Regions from separate parts of the Bacillus sp. PK6-16 genome, predicted to be linked through region 3. Evidence: riboswitches for the same ligand, from Rfam matches in the RefSeq annotation. Region 3 holds a riboswitch; each other region holds the start of a gene.

Region 1 (3,284 bases), 1.6 Mb from region 3:
TGTTCCTTCAGCCTTTATTCCCACATCATATGTCATCGTTACATTTTCTTCGTTTTTAAAAGCTTCATTCGCTTTATTAAAAACATCCTTCGCTGTTAATTCCTTTTCTTTCTGCACAGCTTCTTTTTTCGGTTCATCAGTCTTTTTTGCTTTCTCATTACTACACCCTACTCCTAGACCGACTGCAAGTACTAAACTTGAAATTAAAATAATTTTTTTCATAACGTCCCCTCCTTCCCAAAAATAATATCATCTCTTTTCCTATGAAATCTATATAATTCGTAATATTCTTCTTTAAATTTATTTCCTATATAGCAACATGTTTGAGAAAAAGTTTAAATATGATGTAAATAATAACAACTCATTTCAGGAGGTCATTATGAAAGCTATTATTTGCACAAAGTATGGACCACCTAATGTTCTCCAACTTCAAAATATAGAAAAGCCTAAACCTAAAAAAAATGAAGTATTAGTTAAAATTCACGCAACAAGTGTATCGACTGGAGATTGTAGAATACGTGGCTTTAATAGCCCCCTCTTATTTTGGATTCCTATGCGGATCATATTAGGTTTCAGAAAACCGAGAAAACCTATACTTGGCGTAGAGTTATCCGGTGAAATCGAAGACATTGGAACAGATGTAACACAATTTAAAAAAGGAGATCAAGTTTTTGCATTAACAGAACTAAACCTTGGTGGTTATGCGGAATACACATGCGTGCATGAAAGTGGATTAATAGCATTAAAACCTACCAATGTGACATATGAAGAAGCTGCCGTTATTCCTTTTGGCGGAACTTCAGCATTGCACTTCCTTAGAAAAGGACAGATAAAAAAAGGGCAACGAGTACTTATATACGGCGCCTCTGGGTCAGTAGGGACAGCTGCCGTACAACTTGCGAAATACTTCGGGGCGACTGTCACAGCCATTTGTAGTAGTTCGAATTTCGATTTAGTAACAGCTTTAGGGGCAGACAACGTAATTGATTATATGAAAGAAGATTTTACTAAGCGGGGCGAGCACTATGACATTATATTTGATGCAGTTGGAAAATATAATAAGTCTCTTTGTACAGATGCATTAATGCCTAATGGAAAATATGTATCTGTGAACGGAATGATGGCAAAAGTCAGTAAAGAAGATATGAACCTACTAAAACAACTAGCTGAAACAGAAAAGCTAAAACCTGTTATTGATAGAACTTACCGATTAGAAGAAATTGCTGAAGCTCATATATATGTAGAAAAAGGACATAAAAAGGGGAACGTTTCGATTACCTTAAAATAAAATATATTCTGAAAATATAATTGACAATTCTTTTTGTACGATTTACTATTAGTACCATATTCAAAACTACATACACATACTCTTATCAAGAGTGGCGGAGGGACTGGCCCGATGATGCCCGGCAACCGAGCTTATGACGTATAAGCTAAGGTGCTAATTCCTGCAAAACGAGTTTTCGTTTTGGAAGATAAGAGAGGAATCTATTTCGTCTATTCGGCACCTCTCTTATTTTTTGGGAGGTGCTTTTTATTTTGGAACGTATATGAAGGGGGATTTATAGATGAAAAAGGTATTATTAAGCATTGTAAGCGGAGCAGTATTATTATTAGGCGCATGTAGTGTGAGTTCAAATAAAGAGGTAAAAGAATTAGACGAGAAAAAGATTACTGTCGGTGTAACAGGTGGACCACATGAACAAATTTTTGAAAAGGTAAAAGAAGTTGCAGCAAAAGATGGTCTCGAAATTGATATAAAAGTATTTAATGATTATGTAGCGCCAAACGTATCATTAGATGAAAAAAGCCTTGATGTAAATAGCTACCAAACGAAATCGTATTTAGATGTATTTAAAGCTGAACGCAATATGAAATTAGCTGAAGTATTTTCAACAGTAACATTCCCTATGGGTGTATATTCTAAAGATATAAAAGATGTAAAAGACTTAAAAGAGGGCGATGCAATTGCTGTACCAAATGACCCAACCAATGAACTTCGAGCTTTAAAATTATTTGAAAAAGCAGGGGTTTTAAAAGTTGATCCAAAGGCTACAGAAAAAGCGACTGCAAAAGATGTAATTGAAAATCCAAAAAAATTAAAGATTGTCGAATTAGAGGCATCTCAATTACCAACGCAACTAAGTGAAGTGAAAGCAGCTGCAATTAACACAAACTTTGCATTAGGTGCAAAATTAAGTCCAGCGAAAGATTCTATTTTCCGCGAAGGAAAAGATTCACCCTATGTGAACTGGGTTGTTGTTCGTACTGAAAATAAAGATGATGCCGTTGTAAATAAATTAAAGAAAGCTTATCAATCTAAAGAAGTAAAAGAGTTTATCGAGAAAAAATTTGATGGTTCAGTTTTACCATCTTGGTAGGAGCTGACGATAATGATTGAATTAAAAAACATATCTAAAGTATTTACAACAAAAAAAGGGAATGTTGAGGCTCTTAAGTCTACTTCCCTTAAAGTAGAAAAAGGCGAGGTATTTGGAATCATTGGGTATAGTGGCGCTGGTAAAAGTACATTGATTCGATGTGTAAATTTATTAGAAAAACCAACGACAGGAAATATCATTGTAAACGAACAAGACTTAACAACGTTATCGACAAAAGAACTAGCAAAAGCGAGACAAAGAATCGGAATGATCTTTCAAGGATTCAATTTACTTAAAACTGTTACCGTTTATGAAAATATCGCATTACCGTTACGGCTTGCTGGCATTCCAAAAGCAGAAATTGAAAAAAGAGTAGAAAAGTATTTACGCATTGTCGATCTTTTTAATCGAAAAGATGCGTATCCAAGCGAACTTTCTGGTGGTCAAAAACAGCGTGTTGCAATTGCTCGTGCGCTATCACATGAACCTGAAGTGTTATTAAGTGATGAAGCAACGAGCGCATTAGATCCCGAAACAACCGATTCTATCCTTGATTTGCTATTAAAGATTAACGAAGAAATCGGAATTACGATTTTACTCATTACACATGAAATGAATGTCATCCAGCGTATATGTGACCGCGTTGCTGTTATGGAACATGGATCTGTAGTCGAAAGTGGGACTGTAAAAGATATTTTCACAAACCCACAACATGTAACAACGAAGAAATTTGTAAATAGCGCATTTGCAGCGAAAATTCCAGAAGAGGTACAGAAAGAACTACAAAGTACTGGAGAAATTGTAACACTTTCATTTATTGGCACTACTTCAGGGGAACCTGCCTTAGCCGTTGCCACAAAACGTTTCCAAGTGTATCCGAATATTTTATCCGGTAATATTACG
Region 2 (3,284 bases), 890 kb from region 3:
TTTTTCTCAAGTAACGGTTTTGCCTTTTCTAAAATAACAGCGTGCGGTACGTTAGAAGCACCAACAACAAGTTTCTTTTCATCTTTATCTTTCCCGCCACAAGCAGCTAATCCAAAAATTGAAGTTGAAATAAGTGCCGTAAGTAATAATTTTTTCATTTGAAACATCCTCCCGTTTTTCATTATCGTTTATCTATTCGAGTCGTTAAACTATCACCAATCCACTGAATTAAAAATACAACTAGTAATACACAAATTGTCGCAACGATTGTTACATCGTTATTCCCTCTTTGGAATCCTTCTAAGTAAGCAAGTGTTCCAAGGCCACCAGCACCAACAACTCCTGCCATTGCTGTATAGCCTACTAAAGCAATTGTCGTAACCGTAATACCAGATACTAATGCTGGTAACGATTCTGGAATTAACACTTTCAAAATAATTGTGCTTGTTTTTGCTCCCATTGCTTTTGAAGCTTCAATTACACCTTTATCAATTTCGCGAAGTGCGATTTCAACCATTCTCGCGTAGAATGGTGCCGCTCCAATAATTAAAGCCGGCAAAGCTGCACTTGCTCCAAGAATTGTTCCAAGAAGAATCTTTGTGAATGGGATTAATAAAATAATTAAAATGATGAATGGTATAGAACGGAATATATTTACGAATGCTCCAATCACCGTATTAATTGATTTGTTTTCCCATAAATTATCTTTTGCTGTCATGAAGAGTAACAATCCTAAAATGAGTCCTAAAACAAATGTCGCAAGAGCTGCGATTGCCGTCATATATAACGTTTCACCAGTTGCTTCTAACATTTGATTCCAATCAACATTTGTGAGTAACTTATCCATGTGCAATCACCTCCAGCTCTACTTGATCTTGATGAATTCCTTCTATTGCTTGCTGGATCGCTGTTTCCTCACCATTTAAATGAACAACTAAACTACCGTAAGAACCGTTATTCGTTTGTGCGATATTTCCTTGCAAAATGCTAACTTCTATGTCACTGCGTTGCATCAATCGTTGAAGCACTGGTCTTTCTACAGCCTCACCGATAAACTGCAAACGAATTACTTTTCCATCTGGATATTTTTCAATTAAACTTTCAATCGTTTCATTTGTATCTTCAGAATCCGTTAACTGCTGTACAAATCGTTTCGTAATATCTTGCTTCGGATTACGGAATACATCAAGTACTGGACCTGTTTCTACAATCTTTCCTTTCTCCATTACCGCAACACGATTACAAATCTTTCGAATTACGTGCATCTCATGTGTAATGAGTACAATTGTTAAACCAAGGCGCTTATTAATGTCTAATAGTAAATCCAAAATTTGATCTGTCGTTTCCGGATCAAGAGCTGACGTTGCTTCGTCACATAAAAGCACTTGTGGATTGTTAGCTAATGCTCTTGCAATCCCGACGCGTTGCTTTTGTCCCCCGCTCAGCTGAGATGGGTACGCGTCTCCTCTTCCTTCTAATCCAACAAGATGAATTAATTCATCAACACGTTTTCTTCTCTTCTCTTTATCAACACCTGCAATTTCAAGTGGAAACTCTATATTTTCACGTACAGTTCGTGACCAAAGTAAGTTGAAGTGCTGAAAAATCATTCCGATTTCTTGCCTTGCCTTACGAAGTTCACTTCCTGTAATTGCTGATATAACACGATTTGCAATTGTAATTTGGCCAGAAGTCGGTTTCTCTAACTGATTAAACAATCTGATTAAAGAACTTTTCCCAGCGCCGCTATATCCAATAACACCAAATATTTCACCTTTTTCTATTTTTAAATTGGCGTTATCTACAGCAGTGACATCACCGCTTTTCGCCTTATATATTTTCTTTACGTTCTCTAATAGAATCATGATGTTCACCCCTTTTTTAAATAAAAAGCGCAAGCGGATCGTTTAGAACAAGAGGGCGTTTAAATCCCTGACGTAGAGGCGCTTTTTGCCTCATAGGAAGGGATGACACGACCGACTGTTCTAGCCGCTGGAGCTAGATTTCATAAAGATTTTAGGTCGACTCCGCAATTTTTTATTTTTAATGCGTGTAGTCCACTGTTATCATTACTTTTATTATTTGAATGTCCTCCACATTCAAACAATAAAAAAACCTTTCTGCTTTAGAGAAGCAGAAAGGTTTTTATGCGTATATAACAACATTATCCCTCTCTCTCATCTCTCAAAGCATTTGCTTTGCAGGAATTGGCACCATTTCAACATAAGTTGACGGTTGCCGGGCTTCACAGGGCACAGTCCCTCCACCTCTCTTGATAAGAGAAATCAGATTCAATTTTCGTCTGATTTGAAATTTATGAAATTGTCTATATTTTATGACTTGAATTGTATCAATATACACTCACCATGTCAACAGAAATTTTCGCAAAAAATGAAACTTCAGAATTTTAAGCACCTACTGACATCGGTTTACATATATGAAACATCGATTCCACTAATAACATCGTTCGGTACGTTCCCGAATATTGTACACGTCCATCATTCATTAGCATTTGCAATCGTACATTTCCATTCACCAATTGTTCTATATCCTTTTCATCTAAGCAAATGATTTGTTCCGTTCCTCTTTCTTCATGTACCAGCTCTATATAATCTCTTGAAATTTGTAACGAACAACTTTCATCTCCAAAACGAAAATTAACAGTTTTTTCTTCTTGTCTTAAAAGCGGTTCTAAATGATATTGAGCATTAGCGTAATTTACAAATGATTGAAGCAAAGAATATAATCTCACCCTAAATCACATCCTTCATATCACTTTCTATTACATACCATTCCCTCTCACTAAAGAGCAATCCTGTTATTTTCGCTCGACAAATACTGTATCCACCCTGCATCTCGACATATTTCCCAAGAAATATGTCGAGGCGGCAAAAATTTTGCCGCCTACTTTAATTCCGTATATAAATATTCAACCGAATGAAATGCGTATATCTTCTTCATCAGTGTCCCATTTTCAAAAACAAGTAAACAAGGTACACTTTCAATCCCATACTCTTTCGCTAAATGCGGAGCATAATTTAAATCTAACATCCCAATTTTGAGGCCTTCAATTGTCATCTCAACGACTGTTAACATCTTTTTTGCTAATTGGCATGTTCCACACATTGGAGTATATACATATAATACTGTTTTTTCTTCGTTCTCTATTAGGGCTGTAGCTTCGGCTCCTGTCCAATCAATCACTTCTATCATTCCTTACCGTAAATATTCTGTATAAACGTCAATGTCGGCTCCCCATAATACATTTGCTAAGTGTGTAGATG
Region 3 (3,284 bases):
TACTTTCCACCTCTTTTGAAAGTTGTTACAATTCTAGTGACAAATGATATAATCTTTCCAGTATTTTGTAAAGAGAAAAATAAGAATGGGGCTGAAAAAATGAAAGTCGCATGTATTCAAATGGATATTGTTTTTGGAGATGTAGAAAAAAATATTGAGAATGCTAAAAATAAAATAAGTGAAGCTATGAAGGAAAGGCCAGATGTTATCGTCTTACCAGAACTATGGACAACAGGATATGATTTAACGAGACTTTCTGAAATTGCAGATAGGGATGGAGTGGAAACGAAAGAAAAGTTAATAGAATGGGCGAAGCAATATGATGTACATATTGTTGGTGGGTCCATAGCAAAGCAAACAGAGCAAGGCGTTACAAATACGATGTATGTTGTAAATAATGAAGGACAGTTAGTCAACGAATATAGTAAAGTACATTTATTTCAGCTTATGGATGAACATAAATATTTAATAGCTGGTAATGGTACGGGCGAATTTAAGCTAGATGATGTTGAATGCGCTGGAACAATTTGTTATGATATTCGTTTTCCAGAGTGGATGCGTGTTCATACTGCTAAAGGGGCAAAAGTATTATTTGTTGTAGCAGAATGGCCATTAGTTCGTTTAGCACATTGGCGTTTGCTATTGCAAGCAAGAGCAGTTGAAAATCAGTGTTATGTTGTTGCGTGTAATAGAGCAGGAAAGGATCCGAATAATGTGTTTGCAGGTCATTCTTTAATTGTGGATCCTTGGGGTGAAGTTGTAGTAGAGGCGAATGAAGAGGAATCAATTTTATTTGGAGAGCTTGTATTCGAGAAAATTAGAGAAGTACGAAAAGGAATTCCAGTTTTTGCGGATCGTCGTCCAGAATTATACAAATAAAATGTTGACAAGTGATTTTTATTCTTGGTATAGTCATCAACATAAAGTTAAAAATTCAAAAAATTATACAACTCTTATCAAGAGCAGGTGGAGGGATTTGGCCCGATGAAGCCCAGCAACCGACCGTAATACCATTGTGAAATGGGGCGTTTATTACGCCAAAAGGCACGGTGCTAATTCCAGCAGAAAGTAAAACTTTCTGGCAGATAAGAGGGGAGAAGATAAACTTCAAACCTCTTTCTTAGTGGAAAGAGGTTTTTCTGTGTTAGAAAAACCTCTGAATTTAAAAAGGGGGAGAAGACGATGGGATATTATTCATTAACAGAAATAACAGCTGTACAATATGCGAAAGGTCATGGTTATTTTGAAGAGAAGGCAAATGTCATTTGTCATGAAATTGGAGATGGAAACTTAAATTACGTGTTCAAATTAGATGATGGAGAGAAATCCATTATAATAAAACAAGCACTGCCTTATGCTAAAGTAGTTGGTGAAAGCTGGCCATTGTCTATAAAAAGAGCAACGATTGAAAGCAAGGCATTACAAATTTTTGCGCAGTATGTACCGGATTATGTTCCAGTAGTGTACAGTCATGATGAAGAGTTAGCGATAACGGTAATAGAAGACTTATCAAGACTAACAATTACAAGAAAAGGATTAATAGACGGAGAAGAATATCCGCTTTTATCCCAGCATATTGGTCGTTTTCTAGCACATGTTTTATTTTACACTTCAGATTTTGGTTTACAGTCAGAAGAGAAGAGGATACTAGAAGGTACCTTTGTAAATCCGGACCTATGTAAAATTACAGAGGATTTAGTGTTTACAGATCCTTTTGGGCATTATGATACAAATGATTATGAGCCAGATTTACAGCTCGTGGTTGATGAACTTTGGAGTGATAAAACTTTAAAACTAAAAGTAGCACAATATAAATATAAGTTCTTAACAAGAAAAGAAACTCTTATTCATGGTGATTTACATACTGGTAGTATTTTTTCGTCACCTTCTGAAACGAAAGTGATTGATCCAGAATTTGCGACATATGGCCCATTTGGATTTGATATAGGTCAATTTATTGCAAATCTATTATTAAATGCTTTATCTAGAGAAGAAGAAAAGAGAAGTGTACTATTTTTTCATATAGAAAAGACGTGGAGTCATTTTGTAGAGACTTTTACAAAGTTATGGATTGGAGAAGGTGTAGAAGCATATACGAAAGAAAAACAATGGTTACCAATTATTTTGCAAAATATCTTTACTGATGCTGTTGGATTTGCCGGATGTGAACTAATTCGTAGAACAATTGGTTTAGCTCATGTAGCAGATTTAGATGAAATAGAAAATAAAGAAACAAGAATTCAAGCTAAGAAACAAGCGCTATCCTTAGGAAAAGAACTAATAAAATATGAATCTAAAAGTGCTGATATTCAACTGTTTCGAACATTATTTCAACAGACAGTTTCAAGGGGTGTAAAAGCATGAGTATAATTGTTACTGTTCCGAGATCTGTAAGTTGGAAAGGTGATGCAATTGCAGTATTAAATCAAACGAAATTGCCACATAGCACAGAATACAAAACATTAACGACTATTGAAGGGGTTTGGAAAAGTATCATAATGTTAGAAGTACGCGGAGCGCCTGCAATTGGAATTGTAGCTGCATTTGGCTTGGCGCTTGCAGCGAAAAAATATAATACTTTACATATCGAAGAATTTCAAAAGAAGTTTAATAGAGACTGTAACTATTTAGGGACATCACGCCCAACGGCAGTAAATTTATTTTGGGCAATTGATCGTATGAGAGAATCTATTCGAGAGATTACTACAATAAAAGAAGCACAAAAAATATTAGAAGAAGAAGCGCTTTGCATTCAACAGGAAGATGAAGAGGTGTGTCGAAATATTGGGGAATATGCGTTAACATGTTTTAAAGATGGCGATAATATTTTAACAATCTGTAACGCTGGAAGTATCGCAACTGCCAGATATGGAACTGCATTAGCTCCCTTTTATATTGGAAAAGAGAAAGGTGTGCGTTTACATGCATATGCGTGTGAAACGAGACCAGTTTTACAAGGTGGTCGCTTAACGACGTGGGAATTGAAGCAAGCAAATATTGATGTGACCCTTATAACAGATAATACTGCAGCTCATGCTATTCAAACGAAAGAAATAAACGCAATTATTGTGGGGGCGGATCGAATTGTCGCAAATGGAGATACAGCCAATAAAATAGGGACAATGAATTTAGCTATTTTAGCAAAGTACTTTAATATCCCATTTTACGTTGCTGCGCCACTGTCAACATTTGATGTTACGAAAGAAACTGGAGCCGAAATTATTATTGAAGAAAGAGATGAAACAGAAGTTACGAAAATCTTTGGAAAACAAGTAGCACCAATT

What was found. A riboswitch is a leader RNA that binds a small molecule or an ion and turns the genes downstream of it on or off. The one in region 3 is predicted to bind S-adenosylmethionine.
Region 1: another riboswitch for S-adenosylmethionine. It lies ahead of M1D66_RS26270 (MetQ/NlpA family ABC transporter substrate-binding protein); the one in region 3 lies ahead of mtnK (S-methyl-5-thioribose kinase).
Region 2: another riboswitch for S-adenosylmethionine. It lies ahead of M1D66_RS02410 (methionine ABC transporter ATP-binding protein); the one in region 3 lies ahead of mtnK (S-methyl-5-thioribose kinase).

What each region holds. Positions count from the first base shown of each region.
Region 1 covers NZ_CP096511.1:5,125,621-5,128,904, forward strand. The annotation lists gene M1D66_RS26260 (DUF6612 family protein) at 1-222, opposite strand, end outside; gene M1D66_RS26265 (NAD(P)-dependent alcohol dehydrogenase) at 380-1,288, shown strand; SAM riboswitch class I at 1,368-1,482, shown strand; gene M1D66_RS26270 (MetQ/NlpA family ABC transporter substrate-binding protein) at 1,569-2,381, shown strand; gene M1D66_RS26275 (methionine ABC transporter ATP-binding protein) at 2,394-3,284, shown strand, end outside.
Region 2 covers NZ_CP096511.1:498,265-501,548, reverse strand. The annotation lists gene metQ (methionine ABC transporter substrate-binding lipoprotein MetQ) at 1-158, opposite strand, end outside; gene M1D66_RS02415 (methionine ABC transporter permease) at 182-847, opposite strand; gene M1D66_RS02410 (methionine ABC transporter ATP-binding protein) at 840-1,865, opposite strand; SAM riboswitch class I at 2,175-2,282, opposite strand; gene M1D66_RS02405 (hypothetical protein) at 2,408-2,752, opposite strand; gene M1D66_RS02400 (thioredoxin family protein) at 2,905-3,213, opposite strand; gene M1D66_RS02395 (toprim domain-containing protein) at 3,217-3,284, opposite strand, start outside.
Region 3 covers NZ_CP096511.1:1,383,564-1,386,847, forward strand. The annotation lists gene M1D66_RS07265 (pyridoxal phosphate-dependent aminotransferase) at 1-1, opposite strand, end outside; gene M1D66_RS07270 (carbon-nitrogen family hydrolase) at 16-879, shown strand; SAM riboswitch class I at 951-1,092, shown strand; gene mtnK (S-methyl-5-thioribose kinase) at 1,183-2,364, shown strand; gene mtnA (S-methyl-5-thioribose-1-phosphate isomerase) at 2,361-3,284, shown strand, end outside.